3 linked regions of the Glaciimonas sp. PCH181 genome follow. The protein of the gene in region 2 interacts with the protein of the main gene of each other region in a pairwise test. Links are inferred from orthologs where the notes say so. Each region holds a gene or a part of one and is shown on either strand. Other genes may lie near its edges.

Region 1 (4,776 bases), on a different replicon or contig from region 2:
AATCGGCAACATCCTGCATGGTTTCTGGCGATAGCCAGCCTTTTTCATCCTGTGCAATCGCCAATGCACCCATCACCGCCGACTGTTTTTGGTCGGTAGGAAATTTCGCAACTTCGCGATCAATTTTTTTGTAAGTTTCTTGACTTAACAACATGTTGTTGGCCATTCGTACGCGGTACTCTGCGCTAGTTATTGGTAAATTCCCGGTAAGCACGCCGAGGCGCGCTAATGTCACGAAAATTTGCTTTCGCTGTAGAAAAAATCCTTAGCGGTCAATCTCACCAAACACAATATCTTGCGTACCGATGATAGTGACGGCATCGGCAATCATGTGGCCTTTGGCCATCTCATTCAAACCTTGAAGATGCGGAAAACCGGGTGCGCGGATTTTCAGGCGATACGGTTTATTCGCACCGTCCGACACGATATACACACCGAATTCACCCTTTGGATGCTCAACGGCAGCGTAAGCTTCACCCGGTGGAACATGGAATCCTTCAGTGAAAAGCTTGAAGTGATGAATCAGCTCTTCCATGTTGGACTTCATATCAACGCGCGACGACGGCGCTACCTTATGATTTGTAGTCATGACAGGACCGCTATTGTTCCGCAACCATTCTACGCATTGCTTGATAATGCGGTTTGACTGACGCATTTCTGCGACACGGACCAAATAACGGTCATAGCAATCACCGTTTTTACCAACCGGAATATCGAAATCCAGTAAGTCGTAAACTTCATACGGCTGCTTCTTGCGCAAATCCCACTCAATGCCAGAGCCGCGCAACATCGGGCCTGTAAATCCCATCGCTTTTGCACGTTCAGGTGAAACTACACCGACCCCGACCAGACGCTGCTTCCAGATACGATTATCAGTGAGTAAGGTTTCGTACTCATCGACATAGGTAGGAAAACGATTCGTGAAATCTTCAATGAAATCCAGCATCGATCCCTGACGATTTTCATTCAGGGCCTTGATGGCTTTGGCATTACGAACGATAGACGCTTTATGCTGTGGCATCTGTTCAGGCAAATCACGATACACGCCGCCCGGACGATAGTAAGCAGCATGCATACGTGCGCCAGAAACAGCTTCGTAGCAATCCATCAAATCTTCACGCTCGCGGAACGCATACAACAATACCGCCATCGCACCAACGTCGAGTGCATGCGCGCCGATCCACATCAAGTGATTCAGCAACCGCGTGATTTCGTCGAACATGACGCGAATATATTGCGCACGCAAAGGCACTTCGAGCCCCAATAGACGCTCAATCGCCATCACGTAACCATGCTCATTACACATCATCGACACGTAGTCGAGACGATCCATGTAAGGAACAGATTGCAAATAAGTTTTTTGTTCCGCGAGCTTTTCAGTGCCACGATGCAGCAAGCCAATATGCGGATCGGCACGTTGAATAACTTCTCCATCCAACTCCAGCACCAGACGTAAAACACCATGTGCAGCAGGATGTTGTGGGCCGAAGTTCAGCGTGTAATTCTTAATTTCTGCCATTATTTGATCCCGTAATTTTCTTCGCGAATCACGCGTGGCGTGATTTCACGCGGGTCTATCGTTACAGGCTGATAAATCACGCGTTTTTGCTCAGGATCATAGCGCATCTCGACATAGCCTGAGACGGGGAAATCTTTGCGGAACGGATGACCGATAAAGCCGTAATCGGTCAAAATACGACGCAAATCGTCATGACCTTCAAACAGAATACCGAAGAAGTCGAATGCTTCGCGCTCGTACCAGTTTGCTGCAGACCAGATATTGACCAACGATGGCAGCAAAGGCATTTCATCATTGGGGGCAAATACCCGCACACGCAAGCGCCAGTTATGCTCAAGCGACAGCAAATGCGAAACAGCCGCGAAGCGCGCACCGTCCCAAATACCATCGCCATAGGTTGAATAATCAACCCCGCACAAATCGATCAATTCTTCGAAGCGCGTATCCGCATGATCACGCAACACGCGCATCACCGATAGATAGTTCGCAGCCTTGACTACGATCGTCACTTCGCCGAAGGCAACAGTCAGACTTTGAAGATCATCGCCTAGCGCATTGCGCACAGCGGCTTCAAGGGTTTCCAGTTTCGTCGTCATTCTATTCTCTTAGCGCGCAATCGTATTGGTGCGGCGAATCTTATTTTGCAGCTGAATGATGCCGTAAAGGAGAGCCTCAGCCGTTGGAGGACAACCTGGAACATAAATATCGACAGGCACAATCCGGTCACAACCACGTACCACCGAATATGAGTAATGATAGTAACCACCGCCATTGGCGCACGATCCCATCGAAATCACCCAACGCGGCTCTGGCATCTGGTCATACACCTTGCGTAACGCCGGTGCCATCTTGTTGCACAATGTACCGGCGACAATCATCACATCAGATTGACGCGGCGACGGACGAAAAATCACGCCGAAACGGTCCATATCATAACGTGACGCGCCGGCGTGCATCATTTCGACAGCACAGCAAGCCAAACCGAACGTCATCGGCCATAACGAGCCGGTACGTGTCCAGTTGATTAGTTTGTCAGCAGTTGTGGTGACAAACCCTTCGTTCAATACGCCTTCAATAGACATGACTTACTCCCAATCCAGTGCGCCCTTCTTCCATATGTACCAGAAGCCGACAACAAACTCAGCGATGAATACCATCATCGTGATGAAGCCAGCCCAGCCGAGGTCGCGCATTGCAACACCCCAAGGGAAGAAAAAGGCAGTTTCCAGATCGAACAAAATGAACAAAATGGCGACGAGATAATACCGCACATCAAACTTCATGCGCGCGTCTTCGAATGCTTCAAAGCCACATTCGTACGGAGAATTTTTTTGAGCATCGGGCCGATGTGGCCCAAGGATACGACCGAGCAATTGCGGCATGACACCAACCGCAATACCAATCAAGATAAACAACAAGACGGGGAAATAATTTTCGAGGTTCACAATTTTTCGCCAATAGTTTGAACGTTGAGTAGAGTGATATAACGGCAAGCACGAAAAGGTAACAATAACTACCGCAACGTACTTTACCTTTTCAACCAAACACTACAAGTTCCTCGATTAAAAACCAGCGTAGGAACAACTTTGCTGGCCTTCATAACTTGGTGCCGACGGCGAGACTCGAACTCGCACAGCTTTCGCCACTACCCCCTCAAGATAGCGTGTCTACCAATTTCACCACGTCGGCATAGGGCCGTATTCTAACCTGTTTTAGCATTTTTGTTCAATGCACAATTTGATTAAAATCCAGTAATTTACAGTCTACATTTACTTATTTAGGAATTTGATTCGACTGATCGGCGCTATGCGTTGATGAGGCCGAAGTTGCTGCCGCCGCGGCTGGCGTAGCGCTAGTCGATGCACTCGCTGCAGGAACGGTCGCAGGAACCGAAGTTGCAGGGATTGCGGCGGCTGGCGCAGATGCTGCCGGCAAGCTATCCATTACACCACCAGTTGCTGCAGTGCGGTGACTACCCAAATACACCAAAGCCAATGTCGCGCAGAAAAAAATCAACGCTGCCAATCCAGTCGACTTCGACAAGAAATTTGACGATCCGGTTGCACCAAACAAGCTACCTGAAGCGCCAGAGCCGAAAGCTGCGCCCATATCGGCACCCTTACCATGCTGCAATAGAACGAGACCGATGATCGTCAACGCTGACAAGACTTGAACGATGACGATAATAGTAAGTACTGAGTTCATTTAATGATTTTCCAATGGAGAGATGATGCTATTTTGCGATTCAATACTTTTTAGGACTTGCCTGACTGCGCAAACCAAAACTTTAACCTATTCTGAGCAAGCCGACGCCCAACTACTTTGCGACGCTAATTGCTGCCATCAATCCAGGCACACCGACAAGCAACGATCAGGCTGCCGCGACAATGGCGAGGAAATCAGCGGCTTTTAATGCAGCACCGCCAATCAGGCCACCATCGATATCTGGCATTGCCAATAATTCGACGGCATTATCCGGCTTCATGCTGCCACCGTACAAAATCTTTACTACCGCGGCCGACTCAGCATCCCGCAAAGCCACTTTACCGCGCAAAGCTGCATGCACGTCTTGCGCCATTTGTGGGGTAGCCGTCTTGCCGGTGCCGATCGCCCATACAGGCTCGTAAGCAATAACAATTTTTTTGATTGCCGACACATCCAGCAGCTCTAAAACCGCCTCTAATTGTTCGCCGACCACAGCATCGGTTTCACCCGCTTCGCGTTGCGCTAAGGTTTCACCCACACAGACGATTGGCGTCAAACCCGATTTCAATGCGCTTAACGTTTTTTGCGCCACTAATTCGCTAGTTTCGCCATGATACGCCCGTCGCTCTGAATGTCCGACAATGACATATTTACAATCAAAGTCGCGCAGCATCGATGCCGCAACTTCACCAGTATATGCACCGGAAACATGTACCGAGACGTCTTGCGCGCCTAAAGCTAACGCGGTTCCCGCAATTGTGGATTGGCACTGAGCGAAATAAGGTGACGGAACGCAGACGGCTACATCACAGCCAACTTCCCCCAAGCCTGCCTTTAATTCGGCCAACAATGCGGCGTTGGCAGACAGGCTGCCATTCATTTTCCAATTTCCTGCTACGAGATTGCGACGCATGATTGGCAAAGCCCACTATTTTAATAACCCGACATTCTAACGCGGCGGGACCAAAACGGTCAAACCGCAGCACGAGGACAGCAATTATTCATCATAGCTGTAGCCTTAGCGAGACTAAATACGCCTTTAGTAGGATATC
Region 2 (5,287 bases):
TCAAACAGCAAAGAATGATACCCGCAAGGCAACATTACGAAATAGCGCATATTGCCGCTTGAACATTATGCATCAATCAAGAACGGTAATCGGCATTAATCGTTACATAGTCGTGCGACAGATCGCAGGTCCAGATCGTGGCAGCAGCATCGCCGCGTCCCAGTTTGACGCGTACCGTGATTTCACTTTGCTTCATGACACGTTGTCCATCGGCCTCTTGATAGTCGACATTGCGTCCACCATTTTTGGCAACCCAGACATCGTCCAGATACAGGTTGAGTTTGCTTACATCCAGATCATCCACACCCGCATACCCAATCGCCGCCAAAATTCGCCCGAGGTTAGGATCAGATGCAAAAAATGCCGTTTTAACCAGTGGAGAATGACCAATCGAATACGCTATTTTGCGGCATTCCTCAACATTCAGCCCGTCTTCAACGGTGACGGTAATGAATTTGGTTGCGCCTTCACCGTCACGGATAATGGCTTGCGCCAGGTGCTGCGACAATTCAGTCACGGCTGCTGCCAGCGCCGTATATTCGGGAGAATCAATACTATCGACTTCGAGTGGACCGACGCCAGTGGCAATCAGCATGAACGAGTCATTAGTCGATGTATCGCCATCAATCGTGATGCAATTGAAGGATTGATCGGCAGTTTGCTTGACCAAGTGATCCAGCACCGGCTGCGCAACTTTGGCATCAATTGCCAGAAACCCGAGCATGGTCGCCATATTTGGTCGAATCATGCCAGCGCCCTTGCTGATCCCAGTCATGATTACCGGCTTACCGGCGATCGTGACCGTCCGCGACGCCGCTTTCGGCTGAGTGTCGGTAGTCATGATCGTTTCTGCTGCATTAAACCAGTTATCGGCTTGCAGATTTTTTAACGCGCCGGGTAAGCCAGCCTGAATCCGCTCAACCGGCAATGGCTCCAAAATCACACCAGTTGAAAACGGCAAAATCTGTTCCGCAGCGCAACCGAGCAACTCGGCCAAGGCGACGCAGGTGGCGTTTGCCGCAGCCAAACCGGCTTCACCCGTTCCTGCATTTGCATTGCCGGTATTTACCACCAGCGCTCGAATCGGCGCGCCAGAAACCCGTGCCGCCTCCAGATGCGCCTTGCAGACCTGCACCGGTGCAGCGCAAAAACGATTTAACGTGAACACCCCGGCAACCGTTGCCGTGGGTGCCAGTTTCATGACGAGCAAGTCCTTGCGATTGGCTTTGCGCACACCAGCCTCCGTGTGGCCAAGTTCGATACCGGTAACAGCCTTCAGATCAGAGGCAACGGGAATGGGGGAATTAACGGCCATGAATATCTCTCGGAAAATAGGAAAAAATGACGCATGAAAATGGGTAAAGGCAACGATCGCCGGGGAATCGGGTAAAGATCATTGAGGGATCAATGACTGATCATTTAGGGATCCTATTTTTATCCAATTGCGGTCGCTATTTTAAAACGGATAAGCACGTATCGGGGAATTCGGTGCCAATGATCGCGGCTCACCACAAAAAAAAGCGGAGCTGGTTTCCCGGCTCCGCTTTCATTTCTTAGCAACTTGATCAGTGACTTAGTAGCTGTTCACCAACAAATTTTTACGCCAACTGCCCATGACACTGTTTGTACTTTTTGCCGCTGCCGCATGGGCATGGATCGTTACGTCCGACTTTAGGCACTGCATCGAAAGGCGATTGAAATCTCACCTCATCCGGATGCGCGGTCGGCGCTAACAACTCTTCTGCGGCAGCATTAGGATTGAATTCGGCATGTTGATAATGCACGTTTTCCAGATGCGATTGCGACAGCTCTTCTTCCACTGCCTCAATCTCTTCGCGGTTTTCGATACGCACCGTCATCACTACGCGCACAACTTCATTCTTGATCAGATCAAGCATTTGACCGAACAACTCAAAGGCCTCGCGCTTGTATTCCTGCTTTGGATTCTTTTGTGCGTAACCGCGTAAATGGATACCCTGACGCAGATGATCCAGCGCTGCCAGATGCTCACGCCAATGGCTATCAACGCTTTGCAGCATGACGCTGCGCTCAAAACCGGCAAACGATTCTTTGCCAACGACTTCCGATTTAGCGGCGTAATCAGCGTCAGCAGTGGTCAAAACGCGATCCAGCAACTCATCATCGGTTAGATTAGGCTCAGCTTCTAATGTCTTTGCTAACGGGACTTCAAGATGCAATTCGTTGACTAATGCGGTCTCCAGCGATGGGATATCCCACTGCTCTTCGAGCGATTCTGCAGGCACGTAAGTACGGAAAGTATCGTTCAACACGCCGTGACGCAATGAACCGATCATCTCCGACACATCGGTCGATTCCAGCAATTCATTACGCTGTTGATAAATTACTTTACGTTGATCGTTGGCGACATCATCGTACTCCAGCAATTGCTTACGAATATCGAAGTTACGCGCTTCAACTTTACGCTGCGCGGACTCAATCGAACGAGAAACAATACCAGCCTCGATAGGCTCGCCTTCCGGCATTTTCAGACGATCCATAATGGCGCGTACACGGTCACCGGCAAAAATACGCAGTAAAGCGTCATCCAATGACAGATAAAAACGCGACGATCCTGGATCGCCCTGACGCGCTGCACGACCGCGCAACTGATTATCGACGCGACGCGACTCATGGCGCTCTGTACCAATAATGTGCAAACCACCCGCATTCGTCACATGGTCATGCAGTGATTGCCATTCATTGACTAACTTGGCCGATTGCGCTTCCTTCTGGCTATCAGTCAGGCTGTCATCCGCATCGATAAACTGAACTTGTTTTTCTACATTGCCGCCCAGCACAATATCCGTACCGCGACCTGCCATGTTGGTAGCGATGGTGATCGCCTTCGGGCTACCCGCTTGGGCAATAATTTCTGCCTCGCGGGCATGTTGCTTGGCGTTCAACACGTTATGCGGCAACTTGGCGTTGGCCAAAATGCCAGACAATAATTCTGAGTTTTCGATAGAAGTTGTACCAACCAGGACCGGTTGTCCGCGCTCGTAGCAATCCTGGATATCGTGCAACATTGCGTTGTACTTTTCCATCGACGTTTTATAGACCTGATCCTGACGGTCTTTACGCTGATTCGGTCGATTTTGCGGAATCACGACGGTTTCCAGACCGTAAATTTCTTGGAATTCGTAGGCTTCAGTATCAGCCGTACCCGTCATCCCGGCCAGCTTGCCGTACATACGGAAATAGTTCTGGAAAGTGATGGATGCCAGCGTTTGATTCTCGTTCTGAACCTTCACGCCTTCTTTCGCTTCCACCGCCTGATGCAAGCCATCCGACCAACGACGCCCTTGCATCATCCGGCCTGTGAATTCATCAACGATGACGACTTCACTGTTTTGAACCACGTAATGCTGATCCTTGTGATACAGCGAATGCGCGCGCAACGCAGCGTACAAGTGATGAATCAGGCTAATATTGGCAGCGTCATACAATGATGCGCCTTCTGCCAGCAATCCCATACTTGTCAGGATTTGTTCAGCTTTTTCGTGGCCAGCTTCTGTCAACAATACCTGATGGGCTTTTTCGTCCTTGGTGTAATCGCCAGGAACTTCAACTTTACCTTTACCATCCGGTGTTTCTTCGCCCACTTGCATGGTCAGCAGCGGCGGTACAGCATTGATTTTTAGATAAAGATCGGTATGATTTTCGGCTTGACCGGAAATAATCAGTGGCGTTCGCGCTTCATCGATCAGGATCGAGTCAACTTCATCGACAATCGCGAAATTTAGGACACGTTGCACGCGGTCCCGCGCCTCGAACACCATGTTATCGCGTAAATAATCAAAGCCGAACTCGTTATTGGTGCCATAAGTAATGTCAGCCGCATACGCAATTTGCTTATCATCGTGCTCTACAGCGGACAAATTCACACCCGTAGTCAGACCTAGCCAGCTATATAGGCGACCCATCCAGTCAGCATCGCGCTGTGCCAGATAGTCATTGACGGTCACGACGTGTACGCCCTTGCCAGCCAATGCATTCAAATACGCTGGCAGCGTTGCCATCAGCGTTTTACCTTCACCAGTACCCATTTCAGCAATTTTGCCGTAATGCAGGACCATTCCGCCAATCAACTGCACATCGAAGTGGCGCATTTTGAGGACGCGCTTACCGGCTTCGCGACAAACTGCAAACGCTTCCGGCAACAAATCATCCAGTTTTTCGCCCTTGGCGATGCGCTGCCTGAATTCCGACGTTTTAGCTTGTAACTGCTCGTCCGACAACTTTTCCATTGTCGGCTCGAGACCATTAATTTGGCTTACAGTTTTTTGGTATTGCTTGAGCAGTCGCTGGTTGCGGCTACCGAAAATCTGGGTCAGTAATGACATGCTTGGATTCTAAAAAAGGTATCGGAGGTATTTCGCGCTTCCATTGGACAACGCTATTTTTACATCAACCATAAACGTAAAATATAAAGCATGGGTCGGTAACAAGGAAAGCGAAACGAACAAAATGCTTAGAGGTCTGGAAATGCAGTAACACAAAACCGGACTACCACTAATTAAGTAACGGATTTTATCATGCGACCTTCGACAGGTTGGGGTTATGCATCAGGAAACAATACCTAACGCGCCAATTTGTAAGGTTTGATGCATCTTTATAACGGATAAAAAAGAAATGTGTGTTATTTAATCATCAACTCCGCCATTTTCGCCTGATCAGTCCCCGCTGCCAGAAATTTACGCGGATCTTGCGCCACATTTTTTATTCTGACCTCAAAATGCAGATGCGGCCCAGTTGAACGCCCCGTGCTGCCAATATCTGCAATATGCTGACCGCGCCGCACGATGTCACCTACTGTTACCAATAGTTTCGACGTATGTGCATAACGGGTAATGATGTCATTGCCATGATCAATGTCGAGCATGTTGCCATAAGCGGGATGATACTCGGCAGCGATCACCACACCGGCAGCAGCGGCGACGATAGGCGTGCCGGTCGCGGCAGGAAAATCCAGCCCTTCATGAAACGCGCTATGGCCGGTAAAAGGATCTAGTCGCCAGCCGAAACTGGATGAGTTGTAATTGACCGCAACCGGTTGATTGGTTGGCAACAATTTGCCCTTGATTTTATCGTTCATTAACGTGGTTTCCACCACATTCATATAATCGGCGCGATAGCCTATATCGCGTGACATGCCAGCCAGTGCCTGTTGAAATTCATCCATACTCAAAACGTGGGACGTCCGTTCTTTGACGTTGCTTGGCTCGATGCCGCCGGTTCCGGGTATTTCCTTGAAATTAAATTCTTC
Region 3 (4,840 bases), on a different replicon or contig from region 2:
CCATCGCCGCGTTTGCTACCAAATCGATTCATCAGATCGCCGCGCAACGGTAAGCGTAACAGACCGCGTAACGATGCAAACGGTTTGCCATAGGCGGTGTCGGGCGAGTTGGCATCCGGCGTCACGTCATTGTGCGCTATTGGCGCTGCCGGTGCTGGCGGCGCGGTTGTCGCAGTTTGTGGCGGCGGTTGATCGTCGTCAATCGGGTCTGGGGTAAAGGCGGGCGCTTTTGCAGGCGGATTTTGGCGCGCTTCCGGGGTCTTCGATTTTTTCGCCAACGCGGCGCGCTCACGCTGGCGTTGTTGCTCCAGCGCACGTGCGGCCTGGGCTTTTATTTGGGCTTGCGCCTTTGCCAGCGCGGCTGCCTGCGCTTTTGCCAGTTGCTCCTGACGGCGTTGTTCACGCAGGATTGCTTCTGCTTTCTTCTGAGCTTCTATCAATACCGCCAGCTTATCGACCAAGCCGGCCAGACGTTGTTCGTCGCGCTGCGTTTTACCGACTTCTTTGCGTTGCGCGACAAGTTTGCTGGAGAGTTGCGTTAGCAGTCCGGCCCGAATGTTCTTTTCCTTTTCTAGCGCGGCCTTTTGAGTGCGTTGTTCGAGTGCTATTTCGTCGAGTTCATTTTTGGCATTTTGTGTTTCGGCCTGGTTCGCCTCAATCGCCTGTAAGTTGGTGCGCAGCGCTTCGATCAGCTTCGCCTGGGCTTTGGAAACATAGCCCATGTATTGCAATTCACGATTAATTTGATTCGGATTATCGCCGGACAGCAACAGCTTGATGCGGTCTTCGTTACCGGCCAGATATTGCTGACGCAGCAGAGCGCCCATCTGGATTTGTTGCGCGGCAACGGTTTTGCTGAGTTCGCTATGTTTTTTTGCTAATGTATTTAATTTGGCCTGGGTCTGCGTTTGTTCGCCGCTAAGGTCGAAGAGAGCGCGATTCGCGGTAGAGATGGCCGCTTCGGAATCTGCCAACGCATCGGCGGCATCGTCTTTTGCCGTTTCGGTTTGATTAATGTCGCTTTGTAATACGTTTAATTTTTGTTGCAGTCCCGCGCGCTCGGCTTCGGCAGCTTGTTTTTGTTTGCTGCGCTCCGTGATTTTTGGGGAGTTGTTGGTCGCGGCAACCGCCCGTGCATCTAATGCAGGCGCTAATGCCAGCACAAATGCAAGGACGAGCGTCAGCCCGCCAAGCCGCGCTGACTTAGCACCTCTTGGGCGGTCTTGGCTGCCGCTGCACGCGGCTTCGCGCCCGGCTTGCTGCACCGGGCGATGCGACCTCATCAGGGCGATATTTATTTCGCTTTCCCCTGATTGGCAACTGCGTTCATTGCTGCGGCAATGGCAGCTTGATCGCCCAGATAGTAGCTCTTGATCGGCTTTAGATCAGCGTCTAGCTCATAGACGAGTGGCTGACCATTCGGGACATTCAGGCCGACGATGTCGTCGTCGCTGATGCCATCCAGCATTTTGATCAGCGCACGCAGGCTGTTGCCGTGGGCAGAGATGATGATGCGCTTACCTGATCGAATGGCTGGTGCAATGGTGTCGTTCCATGCTGGCAGCACGCGGGCAACGGTGTCTTTCAGGCATTCGGTCAGCGGAATTTCTTCACGCGCCAGATTGGCGTAACGTGGATCGTCATACGAAGCGCGCGGATCGTTTTCATCCAGCTTGAGCGGCGGCGTATCGTAGCTGCGGCGCCATACCATTACTTGTTCATCGCCATATTTAGCGGCTGTCTCAGCCTTGTTCAGCCCTTGCAGCGCGCCGTAGTGGCGCTCATTCAAGCGCCAGTCATGTTGTACTGGCAGCCACATCAAGTCCATCTCATCAAGCGTGCCCCAGAGCGTACGGATGGCGCGCTTAAGCACCGAGGTGTACGCCAGATCGAACGTGAAACCGGCTTCCTTGAGCAGTTTGCCCGCTTGTTTGGCTTCAGCCAGTCCTTTTTCGGTCAGATCGACATCTACCCAGCCGGTGAAGCGGTTAGCCAGATTCCAGGTGGATTCGCCGTGGCGCATCAATACAATTTTATACATAGGTGCAATAAGGGGAGTAGTGAAAAAAGGGTCAGAAAAAAATCATTGCAGGCTAACCAATACGAATTGGGTGGCGCTTCAGCTTCTATTTTATAATGTCGCGATTAACTAATACCATTGGATCACTGTGAAATTCTTGATTGATAATATTTTTGTGCTCGGATTGGTCATTTTGTCTGGCGGAGCACTGATTTTCCCGCTATTGCAACGACGCGGGAGCAAAGTAACAACATTGCAAGCAACACAACTGATTAATCAAGGAAAGACGTTAGTCCTTGATGTACGCGATGCAGAGGGATTTTCTGCCGGTCATTTAATTGATTCGAAAAACATCCCTTTGAAAGACCTGACTACCCGTTTGGTCGAAATTGAAAAATTCAAAGCCAAAAACGTTATTGTAGTGTGTCAGACAGGTACACAAGCATCTAAAGCCACTGCGCAACTTACTAAAGCTGGTTTCGCGCAGGTCTATAGCCTCGACGGTGGCATTGCAAGCTGGCAAACGCAAGGTCTGCCGACTATTAAATAACGACAAAGAGAACCCTATGACGGCCCATGTTTTAATGTACAGCACCGCTGTTTGCCCTTATTGCATACGTGCAGAACAGCTGCTGAAATCCCGCGGCGTCGACAATATCGAGAAGGTTCGTATTGATCTTGACCCGCAACAGCGCGACGAAATGATGAAAAAGACCGGACGTCGCACTGTTCCGCAAATTTATATCGGTGAAACCCATGTCGGCGGCTTCGATGATTTGAGCGCGCTTGATCACGGAGGAAAATTACTGCCTCTGCTGCAAGGTCCTTAAGTTCTGAGCAAATTGTTGGGAACCGATCTGATGTTTTATGGCCTGATGAATAACAAGCAAGTTTGAGGCGATGTAGCAATCCGGACATGCGCATTTTGCTTTGCTTGCTGTTTGGACCTTCGAAATAGCGAAGACCTCAATGGCAAACAGATTCCAGGGTCGTATTAATTGTTGCAATAACCATTCTATGGCTGGCACATACTAGCCATCTTACATTTACCGAAAGAGTTTTATGGCCGACGAAATTATTCAAACAGCAACTACCGAGACAAACGATCAACCAGTATTTCAGATCCAACGTGTGTATCTGAAAGATTTGTCGCTTGAGCAGCCAAATTCCCCAGCTATTTTTCTTGAGCAAGATGCGCCGCAAATCGAAGTAGCGGTTGACGTTGGTGCTGAAGCATTGGCTGAAGGTATATTCGAATCGACGGTGACGATTACAGTCACTGCCAAGATCAAAGACAAAGTCGCGTTTCTGGTCGAAGGCAAGCAAGCTGGTATTTTTGAAGTACGCAACATCCCTGCTGAACAGCTAGATCCATTGTTAGGTATCGGTTGCCCGAATATTGTTTATCCTTATTTGCGCGCTAACATCGCCGATGCAATCACCCGTGCTGGTTTCCCACCGATTCATCTGGCGGAAATCAACTTTGAAGTGTTTTATCAGCAACGTACCCAAGCGCTGGCTGAGAACCAGGGAAGCAAAGACAGTATTGCGGTAGACGGCAGCAACACAATCAACTAAGAGCAGGTTTTTTAGTATTAGTGTTAAGCCGCCCAGATAACGTGGGCGGCGCGCTGCTGGCATTATTTGTCGCTTGCAAGAATAATGATGGTGGTTTGCCAGTTGTTCGGACGGACGCGCAGTAAGTGGAGACGATGGAATGAAATGTATTCGCTTGACCAGTATGGTAATGGCGTCGGCGCTGGTGGTGTTAGGCACGGGTGGCACGGCACATGCGCTTGATTTCAAGGCAGTTGGCGCGGCACCGGTTGTGTTCTACGATGCTCCATCCGAAAAAGGCCGACGTGTAGCCGTAGCACCACGCGGCATGCCGGTCGAAGTTGTTCTGACCTATGGCGAGTGGACCAAAGTGCGTGATTCTAGCGGTGACTTATCGTGGGTGCAATCGAGTGGGCTGGTTGGCAAGCGTAACTTACAGGTTAAGGTCGCCAACGCCAAGATTCGGGCGAATCCGAACGATACCGCAGCGGAAGTATTTAGCGCCGATAAAGGGGTTTTGCTGGAACTGGTCGAGCCTGGTGCATCCGGTTGGATCAAAGTGCGGCACCGCGACGGTCAGAGCGGCTATGTAAAAGCGACTGAAGTTTGGGGTAATTAAGTAAGGCAAGTTCAGAAGCGAAGCGCTGGCTGAATTGCGAACGATGACCAACGATAGGACGGTTTTTATTTACCCCCGCGTTAGCTGATCGGCTTCGTCAACGCGGCGGAGTGGGTTATACCATTTGCTGTCGCTTCCGCCGACGTTGATATTCAACGATTTCGCGGCCGTATTTCTCGTTGTTCTTATTCCCCTCCCACCATTTTTATTAGACGATTGATCTCTGTGTCCGCTGATTCCACACCCATGAATATCACGATCCTCGGCGCTGGCGCATGGGGCTCTGCGCTGGCGATCGCGTTAGCGCAACGTCACAACGTATTGTTGTGGGGACGCAATGAAAAAATGATCGCGGCCGCGTCAGCGCAGCGCGAGAATGTGATTTATCTACCCGGTTTACACTTGCCCGCCACATTGATTGTGACCGCTGATTTTGCGCAAGCTATCGATCATGTGAGTCCGCATGCTAATGCAAATGATAGCCTGTTGATCGTTGCGTCATCCGTCGCTGGAATCCGGTCACTGGCGGAGCAATTGCGGGATTTACCGATACCGAATATCGTCTGGTTATGCAAAGGCTTTGAAGAACAAACGCGTTTGCTGCCGCATCAGATCGTCCGGCAAGTATTGGGAGACGCCATTCC

What was found.
Region 1: the proteins of secA (region 2) and secG interact in binary tests that used the Escherichia coli proteins (3 or more experiments, as listed by UniProt). The link is inferred for Glaciimonas sp. PCH181 from one-to-one orthologs.
Region 3: the proteins of secA (region 2) and secB interact in binary tests that used the Escherichia coli proteins (3 or more experiments, as listed by UniProt). The link is inferred for Glaciimonas sp. PCH181 from one-to-one orthologs.

Annotation. Positions count from the first base shown.
Region 1 is NZ_PYFP01000001.1:1,896,308-1,901,083, forward strand. What follows is about bases 2,009-4,776. They hold secG (preprotein translocase subunit SecG), read right to left. Parts: upstream 3,725-4,776; coding sequence 3,293-3,724; downstream 2,009-3,292. Other genes in these bases: C7W93_RS08840 (NADH-quinone oxidoreductase subunit C), read right to left, coding at 2,009-2,115; C7W93_RS08845 (NADH-quinone oxidoreductase subunit B family protein), read right to left, coding at 2,125-2,601; C7W93_RS08850 (NADH-quinone oxidoreductase subunit A), read right to left, coding at 2,605-2,964; tpiA (triose-phosphate isomerase), read right to left, coding at 3,891-4,637. Outside these bases: NADH-quinone oxidoreductase subunit NuoE, read right to left, coding at 1-166; C7W93_RS08835 (NADH-quinone oxidoreductase subunit D), read right to left, coding at 266-1,519; more of C7W93_RS08840, read right to left, coding at 1,519-2,008. UniProt on the Escherichia coli protein: Subunit of the protein translocation channel SecYEG. Overexpression of some hybrid proteins has been thought to jam the protein secretion apparatus resulting in cell death; while this may be true it also results in FtsH-mediated degradation of SecY.
Region 2 is NZ_PYFP01000006.1:196,175-201,461, forward strand. What follows is about bases 1,399-4,677. They hold secA (preprotein translocase subunit SecA), read right to left. Parts: upstream 4,365-4,677; coding sequence 1,599-4,364; downstream 1,399-1,598. Other genes in these bases: C7W93_RS24015 (M23 family metallopeptidase), read right to left, coding at 4,661-4,677. In the rest of the region: bifunctional glutamate N-acetyltransferase/amino-acid acetyltransferase ArgJ, read right to left, coding at 77-1,315; more of C7W93_RS24015, read right to left, coding at 4,678-5,287. UniProt on the Escherichia coli protein: Required for protein export, interacts with the SecYEG preprotein conducting channel.
Region 3 is NZ_PYFP01000002.1:1,600,473-1,605,312, forward strand. What follows is about bases 2,009-4,840. They hold secB (protein-export chaperone SecB), read left to right. Parts: upstream 2,009-3,082; coding sequence 3,083-3,598; downstream 3,599-4,840. Other genes in these bases: gpmA (2,3-diphosphoglycerate-dependent phosphoglycerate mutase), read right to left, coding at 2,009-2,041; C7W93_RS20460 (rhodanese-like domain-containing protein), read left to right, coding at 2,169-2,570; grxC (glutaredoxin 3), read left to right, coding at 2,587-2,850; C7W93_RS20475 (SH3 domain-containing protein), read left to right, coding at 3,738-4,196; C7W93_RS20480 (NAD(P)H-dependent glycerol-3-phosphate dehydrogenase), read left to right, coding at 4,443-4,840. In the rest of the region: C7W93_RS20450 (murein hydrolase activator EnvC), read right to left, coding at 1-1,283; more of gpmA, read right to left, coding at 1,295-2,008. UniProt on the Escherichia coli protein: One of the proteins required for the normal export of some preproteins out of the cell cytoplasm. It is a molecular chaperone that binds to a subset of precursor proteins, maintaining them in a translocation-competent state.